One region of the Acidovorax sp. 106 genome, then DNA from elsewhere that is predicted to be linked to it. Evidence: predicted binding sites of a transcription regulator. Region 1 holds the regulator's gene; each other region holds the start of a gene.
What was found. Region 1 encodes sigma-54, which starts transcription at its own class of promoters, with help from an activator protein. Its sites were predicted from a motif close to TGGCANGNAANCTGCTTT; they were not measured.

Region 1 (5,302 bases):
GCTGCCGCATCGGCCCCCGCCGCCAGTGGCCCGGTGACGCCAGCCCAGACGGCTGTCGCCACGCCAGACCCCAAGGCGACGGCCGCATCAGCCCCTAAAGCGGCTGCCAGCAAGCCGGAAAAAACCGACACGGCCAAACCCGCCGCCACCAGTGCCGACCCGTTGGGCGACCTGGCCAAAGCCAAGGCCGCAGAATCCGGCGGGGCCGACCCTTACGATTACTTTGTTCAGGCCGGAGCCTTCCGCACCCAGGCCGATGCCGACGCCCAGCGCGCCAAACTGGCCATGATGGGCTGGGAAGCCCGGGTCAGCGAGCGCGAGCAAAATGGCCGTCCGGTCTTCCGCGTGCGGGTGGGGCCATTCTCCAAACGGGATGACGCTGCCGCCCTGAAGGACAAACTGGACGACACCGGCGTGGAGTCCGCGCTGGTGCGCGTGCAGCGCTGACGTTTTTTGCGCCCGGCCGCTGCTGAACTTTTTCCAGGTACGCCGCTCACATCCCCAAGACCAGATCAAGGAGTGTTCTTTTCATGAAACGTCGCGAGTTTTCCCTGTCCGCCGCCACGGCGGTTGCTGCCTCTGCCGTCACACTGCCCATGGCCACCCCCGCTATGGCGCAAGTGCGCCAGTTCAAGGAGGGCAAGGACTTCCAAAAGCTCTCCAAGCCCGTCGCGACCGATGCGCCTGCTGGCAAGATCGAAGTCATCGAGTTCTTCTGGTACAGCTGCCCCCACTGCAACGCCTTTGAGCCCGTGCTGGACACCTGGATCAAGGCGGCATCCAAGGACCTGGTCATTCGCCGCGTGCCCGTGGCGTTCAACGCCAGCTTTTTGTCGCAGCAAAAGCTGTACTACGCCCTGGAAGGCATGGGCAAGCTCGACGCTGTGCACGCCAAGGTGTTCCGCGCCATCCACGTGGAAAAGCTCAAGCTGACCAAGGACGAAGACATTTTTGCCTGGGTGGGCAACCAGGGTGTGGACGTCGCCAAGTTCAAGGAGGTTTACAACTCCTTCAACGTGGCCAACCAAGCCCGCCGCGCGGCCCAGTTGCAAGCCGATTACGGCGTCGAAGGCGTGCCTTCCATGGGCGTGGCCGGCCGTTATTACACCGATGGCACCATGGCTGGCAGCATGCAAACCGTGCTGCAAGTGGTGGACTATCTGGTGAGCTCGGTCCGCAAGGGCTGATGCGCCTGCGGCATACGCCGTGCCATCTCGCTACCAAAAGCCCGCGCAAGCGGGCTTTTTTTGTGTTGGGGTGCAATGCATGGCTACAATGATTGCAAGATTCGTGCCCTCATGAAACATCGCATTACCCCCCTCCTTGTGCTTGCAGCCTTGACCTGCGCCTTTGGCGTGGCGCAAGCTGAAAAGGCCGACCGCAGCAAGCCCATGAACATCGAGGCAGATGCGCTGCGCCACGATGAAGTCAAGCAAACCAGCGTGTTCTCTGGCCGCGTGGTCATGACCAAAGGCTCCATCGTGCTGCGCGGTGCGCGGCTGGATGTGCGCCAGGATGCCGAGGGCTACCAGTCCGGCATCGTCACGGCCGAAGCGGGCAAGCGCGCGTTCTTCCGCCAAAAGCGTGACACCCTGGCGGGCGCGCCCGAAGAGTTCATCGAAGGCGAAGGCGAAGTCATCGAGTACGACGGCCGGACCGACAACGTGCGCTTCATCACCCGCGCCGAGCTGCGGCGCTACCGTGGTGGCGCCTTGAGCGACGAGATCACCGGCGCGGTCGTCGTCTACAACAACCTGACCGATGTCTTCACGGTCGATGGGCAAAAGAAGGCCTTGCCCGCCAGCGGGGCAGAGGGCCAGGCCAGCAGCGGTGGCCGCGTGCGGGCCGTATTGGCCCCCAAAGACCCCAAGGCGCCTGCTGCGGCACCGGGCTCCAGCGCGGCCAGCCCGGCCCCTGCGGCCTCGGCGCCCGTGCTGCGGCCCAGCACCTCTTTGGGCGGTGCCATCCAGTGAGCGATCGTTCCGTCAAAGCCCCGGCAGCGGGGGCGTCTTCCAGTCGCCTTGAGGTCGCCCACCTAGCCAAGTCTTACGGCAGCCGCAAGGTGGTCAAAGATGTGTCCCTGGTGGTGCAAAAAGGCGAGGTCGTCGGTTTGCTGGGGCCCAATGGGGCGGGCAAAACCACTTCGTTCTACATGATCGTGGGGCTGGTGCGCAGCGATGGGGGGGATATCCGCATCGACGGCCAATCGGTGGCGCACATGCCCATTCACAGCCGTTCGCGCTTGGGGCTGTCGTATTTGCCGCAAGAGGCGTCCATCTTCCGCAAACTCACGGTGGAAGAGAACGTGCGCGCGGTGCTGGAGTTGCAGCGTGACGAACACAACGCCCCCCTGTCGCGGGCGGCGATTGAAGATCAGCTCACCTCGCTGCTGCAAGAGCTGCGGGTGGACCACCTGCGTGCTTCGCCCGCGCTGGCCTTGTCGGGTGGCGAGCGCCGCCGCGTCGAAATCGCCCGCGCCCTGGCCACGCAGCCGCGCTTTATCCTGCTGGACGAGCCCTTTGCGGGCATCGACCCCATCGCTGTGATCGAGATCCAGCGCATCATCGGTTTCCTGAAAGCGCGCGGCATTGGCGTGCTCATCACCGACCACAACGTGCGCGAGACCCTGGGCATTTGCGACCACGCCTTCATCATCAGCGATGGCCGTGTGCTGGCGCAGGGCACGCCGGCTGAGATCGTGGACAACGCCGAGGTGCGCCGTGTGTACCTGGGCGAACACTTCCGCATGTGATGGCTTGGCGCGGTGTGGCTATGCGGTGTGTGACGGATCGTGCGGTGTTGCAGGGGGCTGAGGCATGAAGCCCGGCCTGTCCCTGCGGGTCTCTCAGCACCTGGCCCTCACGCCGCAGTTGCAGCAGTCCATCCGGCTGCTGCAGTTGTCGACCCTGGAGTTGGGGCAAGAGGTTGAGCAGATGCTCGACGAAAACCCCTTCCTGGAGCGCAACGCCGACGAAGCCGTGCGCGAAGAGTTTGGCCTGGAGCACGCCGACACCCCCGTACAGGCCGACGAGTACAGTGCAGACGATGCTATCTATTCAGGAGCTGCCAGCGCTTCATCCACAAGCGCTGAGGCCACTTCTGATGCGCAAGGTGACGCCTCGGGCGATGCCGACTACACCAGCAGCACCGCCTCTGACGAGCCCGATTGGGGCGGGGACGGCACCGTGGAGATGGCGCCCAACGACAGCGAATGGGGCGGCGACGCAGCCCCCCGCACCCGCAACGACATGGAGGGCGACGAGGCCGACGCCACGGAGCTAGCGCGCTCGCAAGAGTCCCTCACCGCCTTTTTGCACCGCCAGGCCCTGGCACTGCGCCTGTCTGAGGTGGACCGCGCTGCCCTGCGCTTTCTCATCGAATCGCTGAACGACGATGGCTACCTGGAAGAGCCGCTGCAAGAGCTGGCCATCAGCCTTGCGGGCCCGGATGACCTGGAGCAAATTGACGAGTTGGTGCACCGCTTTACGGTAGCCCAGCGCCTGCTGCAAACCCTGGAGCCTGTGGGCGTGGGCGCTCGCAACCTCGCCGAATGCCTGACCCTGCAACTCAGCGCCCTGGCGGCCGACCCTGACAGCGAGGCCCCTGCGGCCGTGGTGCAGACCGCTTTGCTGATCTGCCAGCAGCCGCTGGAGATGCTGGCCCGCCGCGATGTGCGCCGCCTCACCCAGGCTTGCACCGAAGGCGGCGCTGCGGGTGAAGAACGCACCCGCGCCGCCATGGCCCTGATTGCCCGGCTGGAGCCGCGCCCCGGGCGCCGCTTTGCCGACGTGGAGCGCAACATCATCATCCCCGATGTGATTGTGCGCAAAGCCGGGCGGGCCAACGGCAACAGCGGCCAGCACAACTTCATCGTGGCGCTGAACCCCGATGTGATGCCGCGCTTGCGCGTGCACGACATCTACGCCGGTGCGCTGCGCGGCCACAAGGGCGGCGAGGGCCACCAGGGCATGCAGCAGCGCCTGCAAGAGGCCCGCTGGTTCATCAAGAACATCCAGCAGCGCTTTGACACCATCTTGCGTGTCTCGCGCGCCATCGTGGAGCGGCAAAAGAGCTTCTTCACCCACGGCGAGCTGGCCATGCGCCCGCTGGTGCTGCGTGACATTGCCGACGAGCTGGGCCTGCACGAGTCCACCATCAGCCGCGTGACCACGGCCAAATACATGGCCACACCCATCGGCACCTACGAGTTGAAGTATTTCTTCGGCTCTGGCCTGGGCACCGAAACCGGTGGCAACGCCTCCAGCACGGCGGTGCGCGCGCTCATCAAGCAGTTTGTGGCCGCTGAGAGCCCCACCAAGCCGTTGTCCGATAGCCAACTGGCCGAAATGCTCAAGGAGCAGGGCATCGAATGCGCCCGCCGCACGGTGGCCAAGTACCGCGAATCGCTCAAGATTGCACCGGCCAATTTGCGCAAGTCGCTGTAGCCTGACGTTGATGTCGCAGCGCCTGCAACCGGGCCTGGCAGTACAGGGTGGGCGATGTACCTGCCCTGGCATGATCCGGCCCCACCCGAGGTATTCACCATGAACCAACTCCAACTCTTTCTCCCCTGCGCCGCTGGCGTCGAGGGCTTCCTCGCCGATGAGGTGCATGGCATCACCGGCCTTACGGGGCAAGACCTGCTGGTCGGGCGGGGCGGCGTGCTGCTGCGCAGCTCGTGGCGCCATGCGCTGCAGCTGAACCTGCACAGCCGCCTGACCCAGCGTGTGCTGGTGCAACTGGCGCACCGTCCCTACCGCTCTGAAAACGACCTTTATGCCATGGCCAGCGAGGTGGCCTGGGAGATCTGGTTCACCACGCGCCAGAGCTTCAAGATCGAAGTCACGGCCCAGCACAGCCCGCTGCAGAGCCTGAACTTCGCCGCCCTCAAGGTCAAAGACGCCGTGGCCGACCGCTTCCGTGCCAAGTCCGGTGTGCGCCCCGATGTGAACACCCAGTGGCCCGACGTGCGCATCCACCTGCACCTGACCACCGACGAAGCCACGATCTACATCGACACCTCGGGCGAGCCGCTGTTCAAGCGCGGCTGGCGCGAGGACAAGGGCGATGCGCCCCTGAAGGAAACCTTGGCCGCCGCCATGATCGCCGCCAGCGGCTGGGACCCGCACGGCGACAACCCTCAGCCGCTGTACGACCCCTGCTGCGGCAGCGGCACCATTGCCGTCGAGGCCGCGCAGATCGCCTGCCGCATCCCCGCAGGCATGTTGCGCCGCTTTGCGTTTGAAAAGCTGTTGCCCTTCCAGGCGCATGTCTGGACTGCTATCAAAAACGAAGCTGACAG
Region 2 (5,302 bases), 740 kb from region 1:
TGCTGGCAATGCCTGCACCGGGCAGCGGCGCCAAGTGTTACACAGCCGGGGCTGTGCACAGTGCGCGCGGGGCTGCTGCAAGGCGCATTAGCATCAGCCCATGTTTGCCATAAGCCCTTCTAATGTCCCGCCGCTGCTGCCCCGTGAGGTGGGCGAGGGCGACGCCGCCGCCACGGGGCAAGGAGCGCACGACGGGCATGGAGGACATGAGGGCCACGATGATTCGCGCCAACCTTGGCGCTTGCCTGCGGTGCTTCTGGGCGTGGTGGTGGGTTCGGCTCTGCAACTGTGGCAACCCATGCTCTGGCCGGTGGCGGTGTATGGCTGGACTTTGTGTGTGACCTTGGGCGTGGGCGCTGCGGTGGTGTGGCGCAAATCGCTGCGCAGGCGCTGGCGTGGCGGGGCTTTGCGCCCAGGGGCGGCACGGGCGCCTAGGTGGCTGGCGGGGTGGTGGGTGGCCGCCCTGGCTTGGGGGCTGGTGGCTGCCTTTGCCCTGTGTGGCTTGCGGGCCAGCTTGTTTGCCGCCCAGGGACTGCCTGCGGCCTTGGAAGGGCAGGACGTGCGTATCACCGCCTTGGTGGCTGCCATGCCCCAGCGCAGCGAGGCAGGTGTGCGCCTGCGGCTGGAAGTGGAGTCGGCCGAATGGGCGGAGGTGCCTGGGATGCCTGGCAAGGTCCGTCCATCCGATGGGCAGGGCGCCGCGCCGCAGGTGCCACGTTTGATCGATGTGTCCTGGTACGGCGGCGCGCTGCGTGACGCGCAGGGCCTGGCCGATTTGCAGCGACAGCCCCCCGAGTTGCGTGCGGGCGAGCGCTGGCGCATGACGGTGCGGCTAAAGGCGCCCCACGGCCTGCGCAACCCGCACGGTTTTGACTACGAGCTGTGGCTGTGGGAGCAGGGCGTGCAGGCCACAGGCTACGTCCGCGCTGGCCCCAAAGACCTGCCCCCCGAGCGGCTGGCCAGCACCTGGCGCCACCCGGTGGAGCAGTGGCGCCAGTCGGTGCGCGACGCCATCTTGCAGCGCCTGGCAGGCAGCCCCGTGGGGGACGAGGATGCCCCGAGTGCGCTGGGTGCGCCTGCGGCATCGCGTGTGTCTGGCGTGGTGGCCGCGCTGGTCACTGGCGACCAGCGGGCCATTGACCGTGCCGATTGGGACATCTTCCGTGCCACGGGCGTGGCCCATTTGATGAGCATCTCTGGGCTGCACATCACCTTGTTTGCCTGGCTGGCGGCGGCCTTGGTGGGCGGGCTGTGGCGGCGTTCGCGGCGCCTGTGCCTGGCCGTGCCTGCCCCCACGGCGGCCCTGGTGTGCGGCGTGGCATTGGCGGCTGGCTACGCCTTGTTCAGTGGCTGGGGTGTGCCCGCGCAGCGCACGGTGACCATGTTGGCCGTAGTGGCAGCCCTGCAGCTCAGTGGCCGCCGCTGGCCCTGGCCGCAGGTGTGGCTGCTGGCCTGCGCTGCCGTGGTGCTGACCGACCCCTGGGCGCTGTGGCAGGCCGGTTTTTGGCTGAGTTTTGTCGCGGTGGGGGTGTTGTTTGCTACTGATTTTGTAGCTTCTAGCGCTTATCCTAAAAGCGCTAGAGGCCATTTTTATGCATTATTGCGAGAGCAGTGGGTGGTGACGCTGGCGCTCACGCCGCTGAGCCTGCTGCTGTTTGGCCAGGTGTCGGTGGTGGGGTTTGCGGCCAATTTGCTGGCCATACCGTGGGTCACGCTGGTGGTCACGCCCCTGGCGCTGGCCGGGGTGGTGTGGGCGCCGCTGTGGACGTTGGCGGCGTGGGCTTTGCAGCCCCTGGCGGCGGGGCTGCAGTGGCTGGCCAGTTGGCCCTGGGCCGTGGTGTTCTTGCCTGCTGCGCCGCTATGGGCTGGCGCTTTGGCTTTGCTGGGCGGCTGTTTGTTGGCCATGCGCCTGCCCTGGCAGTTGCGTCTGTGGGCGCTGCCTTTGTTGGTGCCGCTGCTGTGCTGGCAAGCCCCCCGGCCTGCGCCGGGCCAGTTTGAACTGCTGGCGCCCGACATTGGTCAGGGCAACGCGGTGCTGGTGCGCACGGCCACGCACACCTTGCTGTACGACGCAGGCCCGCGCTTCAGCCGCGAGAGCGATGCGGGCCACCGCGTGCTGGTGCCACTGCTGCGGGCATTGGGCGAGCGGGTGGACGTGCTCATGCTCAGCCACCGCGATGCTGACCACACCGGGGGCGCGGCGGCCGTGCTGGCCCAGCAGCCCGCAGCGGCTTTGACAGGCTCCATCGAAGCCGAGCATGTGCTGCAGGCCCTGCGCCCGGCCACCCCTTGTGTGGCCGGGCAGCGCTGGGAGTGGGATGGCGTGGCGTTGGAGGTGTTGCACCCCACGGGCGCCGAGCTGGAGCACCGCGATCATCGTGACCGCCTCGATCGCCCTGTTCGCCCCAACACCATGAGCTGTGTGCTGCGGGTGGCCAGTGCTGCAGGCATGCCTGGCGCGCAGGCCGTGGCCTTGCTTGTGGGCGACATCGAAGCCCCGCAAGAGCAAGCGCTGCTGGCCCGCGCAGCGCCCTTGAAGGCCGATGTGCTGCTGGTGCCGCACCACGGCAGCAAAACCTCGTCCAGCGGTGCGTTTCTGGACGCCGTCCAGCCTCGCACTGCTTTGGTGCAGTCTGGCTACCGCAACCGCTTTGGCCACCCGGCGCCCGAGGTGCTGCAGCGCTATGTCCAGCGCAATGTGCCGGTGGTGGAGTCGGCCCGCTGCGGGGCGGCGAGCTGGTCGTCTGCGCAGCCTCAGGCCGTGGCCTGCGAGCGCGACACCGGGCGTCGGTACTGGCAGCACGTTGTGCCCTGAGGACAGGTTCTGAGAGACCGCCCAAGGGATTTGGCGCGCAACCGCGCCCGGGCTCGATCCTCGTCAGGGTTTGTGCTGGTTTTGGGGTGTTTGGCCCGGAGGCAGGCGCACAACTTGCTATCCTGGCTGCAGGAGGCCAGTTCATGCAGAAATTTGACGAGATGTACGCCACGCTTCCTTATGCAGGCAGCGATGTGCGCGAACACTACAAGCGCTATGCGCAGTGGTTGTCCCAACAGCCCCCTGACGTGATGCAGGCCCGCCGGGCCGAAGCCGAAATGATCTTCCGGCGCGTGGGCATCACCTTCGCCGTCTATGGCGCCAAGGACGAGGGCGGCGCGGGCAACGAACGGCTCATCCCGTTCGACCTTATCCCCCGCATCATTCCTGCGCACGAATGGAGCAGCATGCAGCAGGGCCTGGTGCAGCGGGTCACGGCGCTCAACCGCTTCATCTATGACGTCTACCACGGGCAAGACATCATCCGCGCAGGCATCGTGCCTGCCGACCTGATCCTCAACAACGCTCAATACCGCCCCGAAATGGCCGGCGTGCAGGTGCCGCAGAACATCTACGCGCATATTGCAGGCATCGACATCGTGCGTGCGCCTGATGCCCAGGGCAAGGGCGAGTACTACGTGCTCGAAGACAACCTGCGCGTGCCCAGCGGCGTGAGCTACATGCTCGAAAACCGCAAGATGATGATGCGGTTGTTCCCCGAGCTGTTCAGCCAGCACAAGGTAGCACCGGTGGCGCACTACCCCGACATGCTGCTGGACACCCTGCGCGCCAGCGCCCCCGCCACGGCGGACGACCCCACCGTAGTGGTGCTCACGCCGGGCATGCACAACAGCGCGTACTTTGAGCACGCCTTCCTGGCCCAGCAAATGGGCGTGGAGCTGGTCGAAGGGCAAGACCTGGTGGTGCGCGACAAGTTCGTCTACATGCGCACTACGCGCGGCCTGCAGCGGGTGGACGTGATTTACCGCCGTGTGGACGACGACTTCCTTGACCCTCAGGTCTTCCGGCCCAAATCCACCCTGGGCTGCTACGGCCTGATGGAGGCCTACCGCGCAGGCAACGTGGCCATCTGCAACGCTGTGGGCACCGGCGTCGCCGACGACAAATCGGTCTACCCCTACGTGCCTGAGATGATTCGCTTCTACCTGGGCCAGGAACCCATCCTGAAGAACGTGCCCACCTGGATGTGCCGCAAGCAGGACGACCTGCAGTACGTGCTGGCCCACCTCAAAGACCTGGTGGTCAAGGAGGTGCATGGCGCGGGTGGCTACGGCATGCTCATCGGCCCCGCAGCCACGCAGGCCGAGATCGAAGCCTTTCGCGGCGCCCTGCTGGCCAACCCGGCGGGCTACATCGCGCAGCCCACGCTCAGCCTGTCGAGCTGCCCTACCTATGTGGACAGCGGCATTGCCCCCCGCCACATCGACCTGCGCCCCTTCGTGCTCAGCGGGCGCGAAGTGCAGATGGTGGCCGGTGGCCTCACGCGCGTGGCCTTGCAAGAGGGCTCGCTGGTTGTCAACTCATCACAGGGCGGCGGCACCAAAGACACCTGGGTGCTGGGAAATGGAGGGACTGAAACATGCTGAGCCGCACCGCTGACCATTTGTTCTGGATGTCTCGCTACACCGAGCGGGCGGAGAATACGGCCCGCATGCTCAATGTGAGCTACGAGACCTCTCTGTTGCCCCAGGCCGCCGAGGCCGCGCAAGAAGGCTGGGAGGGCTTGCTGTCCATCAGCGAACTCATTCCTGCCTACACCACCAAGCATGGCGAGGTGACGCCCGAGCGTGTGCTGGAGTTCATGGTGCGCGATGGCAACAACCCATCGTCCATCGTGTCGTGCCTGCGCGCAGCGCGCGAAAACGCGCGGGCCGTGCGCGGTGCCTTGACCACCGAGGTCTGGGAAACCATCAACCAGACTTGGCTGGAGTTGCACCGCCAGCTGGAAGGCAATGCTTTTGAGCGCGACCCGGGGCAGTTTTTTGAATGGGTCAAATACCGCTCGCATCTCTCGCGCGGCGTGACGCTGGGCACCATGCTGCAAGACGAGGCGTTTCACTTTCTGCGCATGGGTACGTTCCTGGAGCGGGCCGACAACACGGCGCGTTTGCTGGATGTGAAATTCCATGCCGTGCAGAACGACTTCTTTGGCCGCGCCAGCGAGCGCAACCAGGAAAACGACTTCTACCACTGGAGCGCCATCTTGCGCAGCGTCTCGGCGTTTGAGGTGTACCGCAAGGTGTACCGCGACGTGATCACGCCCGGGCGGGTGGCTGACTTGCTGATCTTGCGGCGCGACATGCCTCGCTCGCTGCACGCCAGCCTGCACGAAGTGGTGGAGAACCTGAGCGTGCTCGCCAACGACCACTCGTCAGAAACCCAGCGCCGCGCAGGCCGTCTGCTGGCCGATCTGCAATATGGGCGCATCGACGAGATCCTGTCGCAAGGCCTGCATGCCTTCCTGAC
Region 3 (5,302 bases), 2.1 Mb from region 1:
CACCGGCTGCGGCCATGGCTGTGCTCGAAGAACTGGAAGAAACCGCCCGCCTGTGGCTGCAGTGCCAGCCCCGCCCCACGCCGCTGACAGGGCCCCAAATTGAAGACTTGCGCCAGACTTTTGGTGCCCACTGGTAACCACAACGGTAGAACAAGGAGACGTTCATGACCCTTTCCTTCTGGCGCAAAGCCTTCGCCCCCGTGCTGCTGGGCGTGCTGGCCACAGGCAGTGCCGCAGCCGCAGACTACCCGCCTCCCCAACACAGCGAATGGGTCGCGAGGGACTTCCGTTTTCAAAGTGGCCAGACCCTGCCCGAACTCAAGGTCGCCTACACCACGGTGGGTGACCCCAAAGGTGAGCCGGTGCTGGTGCTGCATGGCACCAACGGCTCGGCAGAGTCCATGCTGACGCCGGGCTTTGCTGGCACCCTGTTTGGCCCAGGCCAGCCACTGGATGCACGCAAATATTTCATCATCCTGCCCGATGCGATCGGCACGGGCCGCTCCAGCAAGCCGTCGGACGGCCTGCGTGCGGCCTTTCCGGCCTACAACTACGACGACATGGTGGCCGCGCAATACCGGCTGGTCACCGAACACCTGGGCCTGCGCCATGTGCGCGCCATCATCGGCAACTCCATGGGCGGCATGCACACCTGGGTCTGGGCCCAGCGTTACCCCGATTTCATGGACATTGCCGTGCCCATGGCCTCACTGCCCGCAGCCATGTCGGGCCGCAACTGGATGATGCGCAAATTGCTGGTCGACGCCATCCGCAACGACCCCGAATGGCAGGGTGGCAACTACACCCGACAGCCGCGCAGCCTGCAGTTCGCGTCGGTGTTCTTTGGCACGGGCACCAACGGTGGCAACCAGGGCCTGCAAAAACTCGCCCCCACGCGCGCTGCAGCCGATGCGCTGGTGGAGCAGCGGCTCAAAGCCCCCTTCCGCGGCGACGCCAACGACCACATCTACCAGTGGGAGGCATCACGCGACTACGACCCCGAGCAGGGTTTGGAACGCATCACTGCGCGCGTGCTGGCCATCAACTCGGCGGACGATGAACGCAACCCACCCGAGCTTGGCGTGCTCGACAAGGCCATCGCCCGCATTGCGCATGCGCAGGCCTACGTGATTCCCGCCAGCACAGAAACCGTAGGCCACGGCACCGTCGGCTTGGCGCGCTTCTACCAAGACCGACTGGCCCAGGTGCTGATCACTGCACCACGCCGCTGACCCTCTCCCACCAGGACACCTTTCATGCCCCGTTTTGCCGCCAACCTGTCCATGCTCTACAACGACGTGGACTTTCTCGACCGTTTTTCTGCTGCCGCACAGGATGGCTTCAAGGCGGTGGAGTACCTCTTTCCCTATGCCTACCCTGCGCAAGAACTGGCCACACGCCTGCAGGCCAATGGCCTGCAGCAGGTGCTGTTCAACGCCCCGCCCGGCAACTGGGACGCGGGCGAGCGCGGGCTGGCCAGCCTGCCTGGGCGCGAGGCCGAGTTCCGCGACGGCATTGCCAAAGCCATCGAATACGCCCAGGCCCTGCAATGCCCCCGCATCCATGTGATGGCGGGGCTGGTGCCCCAGGGTGCTGACGCGGCCACCGTGCGCGCCACCTACATCGCCAACGTGCGCTACGCCGCAGAGCAGGCGGCACCCCACGGCATCCAGATCCTGCTGGAGCCCATCAACGGCCGTGACATGCCCGGCTTCTTCCTGAGCCGCCAGGACCAGGCCCATGCGCTGATCGCCGAGATCGGTGCCACCAACGTCAAGGTGCAGATGGACCTGTACCACTGCCAGATCGTGGAAGGCGACCTGGCGATGAAGGTGCGTCAATACCTGCCCACGGGCAACGTCGGCCACTTCCAGATTGCCGGTGTGCCCGAGCGCCACGAGCCCGATGTGGGCGAAGTGAACTACACCTACCTGTTCAAGCTGCTGGACAGCCTGGGCTACGACGGCTGGATTGGCTGCGAATACCGCCCGGCGCGGGGTGCCGCAGCCCACGCCACCAGCGATGGGCTGGGCTGGCTCAAGCCCTGGCTGTAACGTAGTAAGAGCGGCGAACAAAACTCAGCGTAGCGGCCCTGGCTAGGCGGTCCGTCGCAGGCATTACGCAAGGTACGACAAGACGGAACAACGACGCCAGGGGAGTTTTGTTAGCCGCCCTCAACGCCGCTCAGTTGCAGCGGTATGGAATATGCTTGCTAGATAAAACGGGCTGCTGCGCTTGTCAACAAAGCGCAAGCAGCTATATTTTTAATAGCAAACAGACATCCATCATGCCCTGGCACGCGCGCCTGCAACTGAACTACACCCTCGAAAACGCCCGGACCGTAGCGCGGTTTGAGCACAACGGGCCACTGCGCATTCTGCAAAGCCTGTACCCCGAAGGCGACAGCGTTTGCCACAACGTGCTGGTGCACCCGCCGGGCGGTTTGGTGGGCGGCGACACACTGGAGATTGCCGCCACCGTGGGCACAGGGGCGCACGGGCTGGTCACCACACCGGGGGCCACGCGGTTTTACCGATCGGCTGGCGAGCTGGCGCTGCAGCGCACCCACCTCAACCTGGCCGAGAACGCGCGCCTGGAATGGCTGCCGCTGGAGGCACTTTGCTACAACGCCTGCCGCGCCCGCAACCACCTGACGCTGGCGCTGGCCACAGGCGCTGAATGCATGGGCTGGGACGTCACGGCCCTGGGCCTGCCCCACGCCAACCAGCCCTTTGAGACGGGCCATTTTGAGCAGCACATCGAAGTGCCTGGCGTGTGGCTGGAGCGCGGCACCATCAACGCAGCAGACCACCAGCTGCTACACAGCCCCCTGGGCCTGGCCGGCCATCGCTGCATGGCCAGCATGTTCTTTGCCACAGGCACCCCACTGGACCGCACCCGCCGCGACGCGGCACTGGACGCAGCCCGGGCGGTGATGGATCTGCACCCGCTCAAAGCCACAGCGGGCGCCACCAGCCCCAACGACCGCACGGTGGTGGTGCGCGTGCTGGCACCGCAGGTGGAGCCGGCCATGCAGTTGCTGCGGCAAGTGCGCAGCGCATGGCGGGCGGGCCTGTGGCAACTTGATGCCGTGCAGCCGCGTATCTGGGCGATGTAGACGCCGGTTGAAGGCAAAAAACAAGTCTTTTAGGCCTGCTGCGCCAGAGGAATAAGCGCAGAGCGCTATTTAATTAATAGCAAATCCACTCAATGTCGGGGCGCGGCAGAGGCTGCTGCAGCCATCGCCGCCGGTGCTATCGCGCATGTTGTGGCCGTGCTTGGTGCCGCCAACACCGCGCCTTTGTGGTGGCCTCCACAAACCGGCATGCAGGCCAAGGCGACGGTGCAGCAATCTCTGCGCACGCCGCTCCACAGCAGTGCGGCCCGCTGTCCGGCACACCGTCTGGTTCTTCGTCGAGTTCTCCATCTGGTGAACGCCACGCTGCGTCTACAGCCCATGCCCCAGGCGCGGGGCACAGGTCTTTGTGCACATCTGTCGCAAAACTGTCTTATGGTTTTCCCGCATCTCCCGCCCTGAGCGTCCGGAAACCGGGGCTGCAGCGAGGTCACTCGGGTTTGTACGTGTATTCACAAATTTAGTTAGTAAATATAACTAAATACCGATGCAGAACCAGCCTCACACCCAGGTCAGACGGGCACCCAAGACGCCACTCGCCGCAGCGTTCAGCGCCGCTGGAGGGGCTCTGGCATGTCTGCCGTTGCCATCGCAGGCTCAGCATCTCGGCATCCCTCAGCCGCCAGCGCGGCACCTGGGTCATGCGACGTTCACAAGACGGCGCACGACCTTTGAACCACCCCAGCATCCACACAGAAAGAACCTGACCATGCAGAGACAAACCTCACTTCCTTCGCAGCAACACCAAGACGACACAGCCCAGCTGGTCGCGGCGCACCAGCGCCACCCTGGCGCGCCGTGGGCGCGCGCACTGGGCCTGGCCGTGCTGGCCACCGTGTCCATGGCAGCGCAGGCGCAAACTGGCAGCTCCAGCGTGACGCTGTACGGGATCGTTGATGCATCCGTCGGTCGTTTCAACGGCGCTGCCGCGGGGATCAATGCGCAAAACTCCGCCATCAGCAAGGTCGAAGGCGGCAGCATGTCTACCAGTCGCTGGGGCCTGCGTGGCAACGAAGATTTGGGCGGCGGGCTGCAGGCCAGCTTTGAGATGTCGTCCTTCATCCGCAACGATACGGGGGCCGCAGGCCGCAGTGACGCCATCGGCGCGCCGGTGAATGTGGCGGCAGACCCCTTCTTCTCGCGCATGGCCTGGGTGGCCCTGTCGCACAAGGACTTTGGCCGGGTGCGCCTTGGCAATGTGACCACCCTGATGTTCGCCAACAGTATTGGCTCCAACGCGTTTGGGGACGGCACCATCTTCGCTCCGCTGAATCTGGTCACCTTTGTGGGCAGCCCACTGACCGGGGGCACAGCCTGGACCAACTCTGTGGTGTACGACAGTCCCAACATCGCTGGCTTTACCGGGGCTGCCGCGTATGCCGCATCGGAAGCGCAAGGCGGGGGCAACCGCGCGTTGCGCGTGGCCTATGCCCAGGGCCCTTTGGCCACATCGCTGGCTTGGCAGAGCGTGAAAAAGAACCCGCAAACCTTTGCCGATGGCACGTCGCCCAACAACACGCGCAGCTGGCAATGGGCTGGCTCGTATGACTTCAAGGCCGTCAAGCTGTGGGCTCACCTGGGCCGCATTGAGAACAAGGGCACCGAAGCCGCGCCGCTGGATGTGTCGTACCGCGTGTGGGATCTGAGCGCCACCGTGCCCGTGGGCAATGGCAACATTCTGGCGGGCTACGCATCACGCCGCACCAGCGACGCCGTGGGCCCGGTGCCAGCCACCGCTGCGGGCGGCAATGTGCAGCGCAAGGTATTCACCGTGGGTTATGACTACTGGATGTCCAAGCGCACAGACCTGTATGCAATGGTCATGCGTGACAGCACCCGCACTAACACGGTGGGCAGCGGCTTGCTCAACGCCAGCGGCACCAGCTTTGCGGTGGGCATGCGGCACGCGTTCTGATCAGTGCGGCACCGCTGGTGGGCGGTGCCGTCTTCCTTTTTTCAAGCGATCCAAGGTTGGGGCGCCCCTCGGGCGCCCCTTTTTTATCCGGCGGCCAACGGCAAGCCATCGGCCTTGAACATGGCGCGAATGCCCCGCACCGCCTGCCGAATGCGGGCCTCGTTTTCTATCAGCGCAAACCGCACGTACTCATCTCCCTGGTCACCAAAACCGATGCCTGGCGATACGCACACCTTGGCTTTTTCCAGCAG

Region 2: the regulator sigma-54 is predicted to act here: its motif matches at 2,919-2,936, upstream of C8C98_RS02420 (circularly permuted type 2 ATP-grasp protein).
Region 3: the regulator sigma-54 is predicted to act here: its motif matches at 2,195-2,212, upstream of C8C98_RS15285 (urease accessory protein UreD).

Annotation. Positions count from the first base shown of each region.
Region 1 covers NZ_RCCC01000001.1:1,292,047-1,297,348, reverse strand. Annotated here, with positions in the region: gene C8C98_RS05850 (SPOR domain-containing protein) at 1-447, shown strand, start outside; gene C8C98_RS05845 (thiol:disulfide interchange protein DsbA/DsbL) at 531-1,187, shown strand; gene lptA (lipopolysaccharide transport periplasmic protein LptA) at 1,299-1,973, shown strand; gene lptB (LPS export ABC transporter ATP-binding protein) at 1,970-2,752, shown strand; gene C8C98_RS05830 (RNA polymerase factor sigma-54) at 2,817-4,445, shown strand; gene C8C98_RS05825 (class I SAM-dependent RNA methyltransferase) at 4,545-5,302, shown strand, end outside.
Region 2 covers NZ_RCCC01000001.1:551,660-556,961, reverse strand. Annotated here, with positions in the region: gene C8C98_RS02425 (DNA internalization-related competence protein ComEC/Rec2) at 101-2,815, shown strand; gene C8C98_RS02420 (circularly permuted type 2 ATP-grasp protein) at 2,959-4,422, shown strand; gene C8C98_RS02415 (alpha-E domain-containing protein) at 4,416-5,302, shown strand, end outside.
Region 3 covers NZ_RCCC01000001.1:3,427,639-3,432,940, reverse strand. Annotated here, with positions in the region: gene C8C98_RS15300 (aldolase) at 1-137, shown strand, start outside; gene C8C98_RS15295 (alpha/beta fold hydrolase) at 165-1,232, shown strand; gene otnI (2-oxo-tetronate isomerase) at 1,257-2,054, shown strand; gene C8C98_RS15285 (urease accessory protein UreD) at 2,288-3,118, shown strand; gene C8C98_RS15280 (porin) at 3,846-5,051, shown strand; gene alaC (alanine transaminase) at 5,135-5,302, opposite strand, start outside.